2 regions of the Nesterenkonia sp. HG001 genome follow, and region 1 is predicted to be linked to the other one. Evidence: predicted binding sites of a transcription regulator. Region 1 holds the regulator's gene; the other holds the start of a gene.

Evidence for each region. The regulator LexA, encoded in region 1, represses DNA repair genes until DNA is damaged. The targets are predictions, from matches to a motif close to TCGAACANNTGTTCGA.
Region 2: the regulator LexA is predicted to act here: its motif matches at 1,488-1,503, upstream of uvrA (excinuclease ABC subunit UvrA).

Annotation. Positions count from the first base shown of each region.
Region 1 covers NZ_JAOSZD010000001.1:139,812-144,020, reverse strand. Annotated here, with positions in the region: gene hflX (GTPase HflX) at 1-119, shown strand, start outside; gene ODE13_RS00625 (ATP-dependent DNA helicase) at 116-2,161, shown strand; gene lexA (transcriptional repressor LexA) at 2,187-2,975, opposite strand; gene ODE13_RS00615 (LysM peptidoglycan-binding domain-containing protein) at 3,274-3,684, shown strand; gene ODE13_RS00610 (histidinol-phosphate transaminase) at 3,773-4,209, shown strand, end outside.
Region 2 covers NZ_JAOSZD010000005.1:234,101-238,309, reverse strand. Annotated here, with positions in the region: gene ODE13_RS10660 (MBL fold metallo-hydrolase) at 1-585, opposite strand, end outside; gene ODE13_RS10655 (HAD hydrolase-like protein) at 596-1,429, opposite strand; gene uvrA (excinuclease ABC subunit UvrA) at 1,646-4,209, shown strand, end outside.

The sequences.
Region 1 (4,209 bases):
TGCAGGAGCACGTCGTGGCCGGTGGTCACACCGCTTTGGGGGAAGCGCCCTCTGAAGATCCGGACGCTGAAGATCCGGACGCTGACGCCGAGGCGACGGACGAGCCGGGCGCTGCATGAGCGCGGAGGCGCCGACCACCCAGTCCACCGGGCATCTGCGGTCGACCACGTTGCTCGAGCACGCCGTGACCGCTATGGGCGGCGTGCATCGGGAAGGTCAGGTCGACATGGCACGCCATGTCGACCATGCCCTGCGACGGCGGCGGCACCTCCTCGTGCAGGCGGGCACCGGGACGGGCAAGTCACTGGCCTACCTGGTGCCCGCCGTCGTGCATGCGCTGGACAGCGAGCGTCCGGTGCTGATCTCTACGGCGACCCTGGCGCTGCAGGCGCAGATCATGGGCCGGGACCTGCCGCGCCTGCTGGAGCAGCTGGGGGACGAGCTTGACCAGGGGGTCAGCATCGCCCTGGTCAAGGGGCGTGCCAACTACCTCTGCAAGCACAAGCTCGAGGGCGGGTTCCCTCAGGAGGATGAGGAGCAGGCGCTGTTCTCCTTCGGCGACGAGCCCGCCGGTGAATCCGCCCCGGAGCCCGGCTCTCGGTTGGGTCGGGAGGTCGTGCGGCTGCGCGAGTGGGCCGAGGAGACGGAGACGGGAGATCGTGATGACCTCCCTGAGGGGGTCTCGGACAAGGCCTGGCGGCAGGTCTCGGTCAATGCTGTGGACTGCATCGGACCGCGACGATGCCCGATGGCCTCGGAGTGCTTCTCCGAGCTCGCCCGCGAGCGTGCTGTGGACGCTGATCTCGTGGTCACCAATCACGCGATGCTGGCCATCGACGCCTTCGAGGGTCTGCAGGTGCTGCCCGAACATGACGCGGTCATCATCGACGAGGCCCATGAGCTCGCTGACCGGGTGACCTCCGCCGTCACAGCGCAGCTGTCTGCGCAGATGATCCAGACGGCGGCGAACTCGCTGCGCCGGCACACGTCGCTCAGCGGGGAGGATCTGCAGGCTGCGGCCATCGCCGTCGACGCCGCCTTCCACGCCAAGGAGTCCGGACTGCTGGCACGTGGGCTGGACCCTCAGCAGACCCAGGCCCTCGAGATCGCCCGCAACGCGGCCCGCACGGCCCTCTCGGACAGCAAGCCCTCCGGAGACTCCGACGGCGACACCGGTCGCTCCACGGCTCGGGCCCGGGTGCAGGCGGTCCAGGAGACCGCGGAACGGATGCTGCAGTCTCCGGAGACCCCGGACGTCATCTGGCTGACCAGACCTGGAAGCTTCACCCCAGGAGTGGGATACCGCGAGGCCGACATCACCGAGCCGCCGGTCGTGAACGTGGCTCCCACCTCGGTGGCCGGACGGCTCCGCGAGGGACTCTTCGGTGACAGGACTGTGATCCTGACCTCGGCGACGCTCACCATCGGAGACAGCTTCGAACCCGTCGCCGGCGCGCTGGGGCTGGGTGGGGAGAAAGCCCCTGCCTGGGATGGCGTCGACGTCGGCAGCCCATTCGAGTACCCGAAACAGGGGGTGCTCTATGTGGCGAAGCATCTGCCGGCTCCGTCGCTGAAGACCGCCGACCAGCAGCGTGATGAGCTTGCTGAGCTCATCGAGGCCTCACGCGGGGCGACGCTGGCGCTGTTCTCCTCGCGCCGTGCGGCGGAGGAGGCGGCCGAGGACCTGCGTGAGCGGCTGGACGTGCCGATCCTCTGTCAGGGAGACGCCACGATGTCGTCACTGGTGCGGGAGTTCGCCGCGGACGAGGAGACCTGCCTGTTCGGCACCATGGGCCTCTGGCAGGGTGTCGACGTCCCGGGCCGATCCTGCCGACTCGTGGCGATCGACAGGATCCCCTTCCCCCGACCCGACGATCCGCTGATGAGCGCGCGCACCCAGGAGGTGGCGCGCCACGGAGGCAACGGCTTCATGCAGGTGGCCGCCACTCACGCCGCCACGCGACTGGCCCAGGGCGCGGGGCGGCTGATCCGCAGCGCCGAAGACAGGGGAGTGCTGGCCATCCTGGACTCCCGGCTGGCCACGGCGCGTTACGGGGGCTTCCTGAAGAAGTCCATGCCGGACTTCTGGCCCACGGTCAGCGGAGACATCGCTCGAGGCGCGCTCCGCAGGTTGGCGGACCACCAGTCCAGCGAGGGCTGAGTCCGCGCGGACCTCCGTCCTTGGGTCAGAGGCTGCGCAGCACGGTGACGACCCGGCCCATGATGGTCGCCTCGTCGCCGAGGATCGGCTCGTAGCTGCGGTTCTGCGGCAGCAGCCACTGGTGCCCGTCGCGACGGCGCAGGGTCTTCACCGTGGCCTCATCGTCGAGCAGCGCTGCGACGATGTCGCCGTTCTCCGCCGTATGCTGCCGGCGGACCACCACCCAGTCGTCCTCGAAGATGCCGGCCTCAATCATCGAGTCACCACGGACCTGGAGCATGAACAGCTCACCCTCTCCGGTGAGCTGGCGGGGCAGAGGCATCACGTCCTCCACATGCTGCTCGGCCAGGATCGGGCCGCCGGCGGCGATGCGCCCGACCACCGGGATGTCAGCGGTCCGGCTGTCGGACTGCTCGCGATAGGCGTCCAGGTCCACCACGGCGCTGTCCACGGCGCGGCGGCGCTCCGCCGGCCCCTCTGAAGCCGGGGAGGTCTGCTCCGCGTCAGTGGGACCCTCAGCGGCCAGGAGGCGGCCTGAGGAGTCACGGATGACCTCCATGGCGCGCGGCTTCCCCGGGACTCTGCTCAGGTAGCCCATCTGCTGGAGACGAGCGAGCTGATGCGTCACCGAGGACAGCGACGCGAGGCCGCAGGCGTCCCCGATCTCACGCATCGACGGAGGATAGCTGCGCTCGGCGAGGGACTGCTGGATCACATCGACGATGCCGCGCTGCCGCTCGGTCAGGCGGGGAGCCTCCCCATGCGTCCGGTCCCGCGGCAGGTTGTTCTCAGCAGGTCGCTTCTCCACGGCCATGTCTCACGCCTCTCTCCGCAGGGTCTCATCGGGTTCGCGGCCGACTCCGGAACGTCACGAGGCCCAGAACGTGCAGTTCATGTCAGAGGGTCCTGATGGACTCTCCGACATGGACGCCCGATCGAACATCGCATCCGAAACTCGGTTCGAACATGTGGCTCAGGCTACGGGAACCGGGCGCCCGGGGCCAGCATATTCGAACGCATGTCTGGTCCCGCGTCGAACATGTGTGCTAGAAATAGAACACAGCTTCGAAGAGTCTTCGATGCCACAGTCAGTACGAGAGAGGTTCTTCCCCATGCGTCACTCGCACACCTCCTTCACCGCCCGTCCGGTCTCCGGTGCGGCTCACGCATCCGGCCCCCTTGCCTCGGTCGCTCTCGGGCGTTCCGGCATGACCCTGACTCGTCGGGGGCGGCTGCTGCTCATCGGCCTGCCGGCGCTCACTCTGCTGGCCGCCGCCCTGGTCGGACTCGCGCTGCTGGCCGGCAGCTTCGCCAACATGGCCCAGGCCTCGAGCCAAGAGCCCGCAGGTGTGGAGGCCGTCGAGGTCACGGTCGCCCCCGGGGACACGCTCTGGAGCGTCGCCTCGGAGCTGGACTCCGGCGAAGACGTCCAGGTCCTCATCGGGCAGATCGCGGAGCTGAACGACCTCTCCTCCTCGGAGCTGCACCCGGGGCAGACCCTCCACGTTCCGGTGCTGGACTGATCGTCCTGTGGCCGATGGGCGTGACGCACTGCGTCAAGCTCAGGCTCCACGGTGGGGGCGGGCCCAGCTCCGCGAGTAGGATGGGCGCGTGAAACCTCAGCAGAACGGGGCCGGCGCGACGCCGACGACGGAGAACCCTGACCGATCAGATCGTCTGGCGCGGCTGCCCCTCCGGGATGAGCTGCGCGGGCAGGAGCCCTACGGGGCCCCGCAGCTGACCGTGCGGGCCATGCTCAACGTCAACGAGACCACCTATGACGTCCCCGCGGACGTCGTGGACGCGATCACCACAGAGGTCCGGCTCGCCGCACAGTCCCTGAACCGTTACCCGGACCGCGAGTTCACCCGGCTGCGCGAGAAGCTCGCCGACTACCTGGGCCATGGGCTGAGTGCCGAGAACATCTGGGCGGCCAACGGGTCCAATGAGATCATGCAGCACATCCTGCAGGCCTTCGCCGGCCCGGGACGCTCCGTGCTGGCCTTCCCTCCCACGTATTCGATGTACCCGCTCTACGCCCGTGGGAC
Region 2 (4,209 bases), on a different contig from region 1:
GATGACCGTGTCATCAGGAAAGGCTTCGAAGAGCCTGGACTCGACATCGTCGATGAGTGAGGCGAAGTCCGCGTCGCTGTCGGTCTTGCCGACGCCTCCGGGGAACAGCGAGTCGCCGGTGAAGATGTGGGTGGGTCCGTCCTCGACCGGATAGACGAAGGCCACTGAACCAGGGGTATGGCCGCGCAGCTGGATGACGTCCAGCCCGATGCCGTCGTACTCGACGAGGTCGCCGTGGGCCAGACGACGATCGATGTGCACGCCCTGCGCCTCTTCGACGGCGTGAGCGTCATCCTCTCCCGCAGCGGTCTCCACGCCCTGGGCGACTGCGGAGAGCGCGCGGACGTGGTCCCAGTGCCGGTGCGTGGTCAGCACAGCCCGCAGCTGGGGCGCGCAGGGCGTGTCCGCGGCAGCCGCGGCCAGCATCGTGCGGATCGCCTCGGCGTCGTCGGCGGCATCAATGAGCACCTGGACCCCCGACTTCTTCGCCGTGAGCAGGTAGACGTTGTTGCTCATCTCGGAGACCGCGATGCGGCGGACGGTGATCGCCGGGAGGTCGTGGATCAGTGAGCTGTCGGTGGCCATGAGGGACAGTCTATGGTCTGCTCTCGGTCAGATGCCATGACGCCGTCGGGCCTCGCGCCGCCTCGGGCATGCGGCCGCCGGTCGCACCGCTGAGGACGCCGTCGAGCACAGCGTCCAGGGCGGTGCGCAGGCCGGCGGCATCCTTGACGACGATCTGGGCCCCGGCCTCCTCGAGCTCGCCGACGGGCGCGTATCCCCAGCGCACGCCGATGCACGGGATGCCGTGGGCCTGGGCGCCCTCCACGTCGAAGACGCGGTCGCCGACCATCGCCCTCGGCACGGGGTTCGGCCCCAGGTTCTCCGCCCCCAAGTTCAGTGCCTGCAGCGCGGCCGCGAGGATGGGCCCCTTGCCGCTGTGCGGGATCGACTCGTCCGGGTGGGAGCCGGAGATGGCGTCGAAGGCCGTCGCCAGGCCCTGGACCTCCAGGAGCCGCTCGGCCAGCGGCTGCGGCTTGGAGGTGGCCACGGCGAGGGCCGCTCCGGCCGCGCGCAGCTCGCCGAGCAGCTCGCGGATCCCCGGATAGACCGTGGAGGCGGCCATTCCTCGCGCGAGGTACTCCTGCCGGTAGTGCTCCACGATGCCGGGCAGCTGGGACTCGCGAACCTCGGGCAGCGAGAGCAGGCTCTCGGCCAGCGGCGGACCGACCATCGCGTCCAGGACTGCAGGCTCCGGGACAGGGATGCCGTGGGCCTTCAGCGCGGCGGCGATCCCTCCCGTGATGGCACCGCCGGGGTCCACCAGGGTGCCGTCGAGGTCGAAGAGCACAACGGCGGCGGGTGTCGGTGCGGGAGCGTCGGGAGGCGCGGGGGCATCGGTGCCGGAAGAGGGCGTCAGGTCGTCCATGCCCCCATCCTCTCAGCACCGATGTCGGGGCTTCGGTGCCGTGGTCGGTCCACCAGGATCGAATATTTGTTCGATCGCGCCAACGGGCATAGACTAGTGCGCGTGTCTGAGCGATTTGCCGAGGTCCACGGCGCAGTGATCGAATCCGTCGACGACTATTACAGCCGGGGTCAGCGCCGGAAGGCCGGTGCCAACGGGACGATCGGTCGTGCCGAGGTGGACCGCATCGTCGTCCAGGGGGCGCGCGAGCACAACCTCCACGACGTCGGCGTGGAGCTGCCCCGCAACGCGTTCATCGTCTTCACCGGGCTCTCCGGGTCGGGGAAGTCGTCGTTGGCCTTCGACACGATCTTCGCCGAGGGTCAGCGCCGGTACGTCGAGTCGCTCTCGGCCTACGCGCGCATGTTCCTGGGGCGGGTGGACAAGCCCGACGTCGACTTCATCGAAGGGCTCTCCCCGGCGGTCTCCATCGACCAGAAGTCCACTTCGCGGAACCCTCGCTCCACGGTGGGCACCGTCACGGAGATCCACGACTATCTGCGCCTGCTCTGGGCGCGCATCGGCGTGCCCCACTGCCCGGTCTGCGGCGAGACCATCGAGCGGCAGACCCCGCAGCAGATCGTGGACCAGATCCTCGACCTTCCCGAGCGCTCCCGGTTCCAGGTGCTGGCACCGGTGGTCCGCGGTCGCAAGGGAGAGTTCAAGGACCTCTTCCGGGACCTCGCCGGCCAGGGCTTCGCGCGCGCCGTCGTCGACGGCGAGACCGTCCAGCTCAACGAGCCGCCGGTCCTGGAGAAGCAGATCAAGCACCACATCGACGTCGTGGTGGACCGCCTCGTCATCCGCGAAGGGATGCGCCAGCGGCTCACCGACTCGATCGAGACCGCGCTGCGATTGGCCGAGGGCCGCGTCGTGGTGGACCTGGTGGACCTCGCCGCCGACGGGACTCCGGAGGATCCGGAACGGGTCCCCGAGGGGCTCGTCGGCCCGAAGCAGCGCAGCTTCTCCGAACACCTGGCCTGCCCGAACGAGCACCCGCTGCCCATCGATGAGATCGAGCCGCGCTCCTTCTCCTTCAACTCGCCGTTCGGCGCCTGCCAGACCTGCTCCGGCATCGGCTCCCGGCTCGAGGTGGATGAGGAGCTCGTCATCCCCGACGACACCCTGTCACTGCAGGACGGAGCGATCGCGCCGTGGAACCGCGGCAAGGCCTCCAGCGAGTACTGGATGCGGCTCATCCGGGCCCTGGCGGAGGAGCTCGAGTTCTCCGTGACCGTCCCCTGGCAGGAGCTGCCGAAGAAGGCGCGCACGGCGCTGCTGCAGGGGCGCAACCACAAGGTCGTGGTGCAGTACCGCAACCGCTTCGGCCGGGAGCGCAAGTACTCCACCGGCTTCGAGGGCGTGCTCTCCTACCTGCACCGCAAGTATGAGGAGACCGAGTCGGACAACGCCCGGGACCACTACGAGCAGTACATGCGGCAGGTGCCGTGTCCGGCCTGCGACGGTCAGCGGCTGAACCCGGCCTCCCTCTCGGTGCTCATCGAGGGGCGCTCCATCGCCGAGGTCTCTCGCCGACCGCTCGAGGAGGTCGTCGAGTTCTTCGCCACGCTCAGCCTCTCGGCGCGGGACGCCACGATCGCCGAACAGGTCCTCAAGGAGATCCTGGCTCGGCTGAACTTCCTGCTCGACGTGGGCCTGGGCTACCTCAACCTGGAACGCGCCGCCGGCACGCTCTCCGGCGGAGAGGCCCAGCGCATCCGGCTGGCCACACAGATCGGCTCCGGACTCGTGGGCGTGCTCTACGTGCTCGACGAGCCCTCCATCGGCCTGCACCAGCGTGACAACAGCCGGCTCATCGGCACGCTCACCCGGCTGCGGGATCTCGGCAACACGCTCATCGTCGTGGAGCACGACGAGGACACGATCGCCGAGGCCGACTGGGTCGTGGACATCGGCCCGGGAGCGGGGGAGCGCGGCGGTCGTATCGTGCACTCCGGCTCCGTGGAGCGGCTGAAGGCCAATGAAGACTCCATCACCGGGGACTATCTGGCGGGCCGCCGGACCATCGCCGTGCCCGCACAGCGGCGCCCGCTCGACACGGAGCGCATGCTGCGCATCGTCGAGGCCCATGAGAACAACCTGGCCGACGTCAGCGTGGACCTCCCGCTCGGCGTCTTCTTGGCGGTCACCGGGGTCTCCGGCTCGGGCAAGTCGACCCTGATCAATGAGATCCTCTACAAGTCTTTGGCGAATCGGCTCAACAACGCCCGTCAGGTGCCGGGCCGTCATCGTCGGATCGACGGGGTCGACCACCTCGACAAGGTCATCCATGTCGACCAGAGTCCGATCGGGCGCACCCCGCGCTCGAATCCGGCCACCTACACCGGCGTGTTCGACCACATCCGCAAGCTCTTCGCCGAGACCCAGGAGGCCAAGACGCGCGGCTACCAGCCGGGGAGGTTCTCCTTCAACATCAAGGGCGGCCGCTGCGAGGCCTGCTCGGGCGACGGGACGCTGAAGATCGAGATGAACTTCCTCCCCGACGTCTACGTCCCCTGCGAGGTCTGCCAGGGAGCCCGGTACAACCGGGAGACCCTGGAGGTCCACTACAAGGGCAGGAACATCGCCGAGGTCCTCGCCATGCCGATCGAGGAGGCCGCTGAGTTCTTCTCCGCGTTCGCGCCGATCGCCCGGCACCTCACCACCCTGGTCGACGTCGGACTGGGATACGTACGCCTCGGTCAGGCCGCCACCACGCTCTCCGGAGGTGAGGCGCAGCG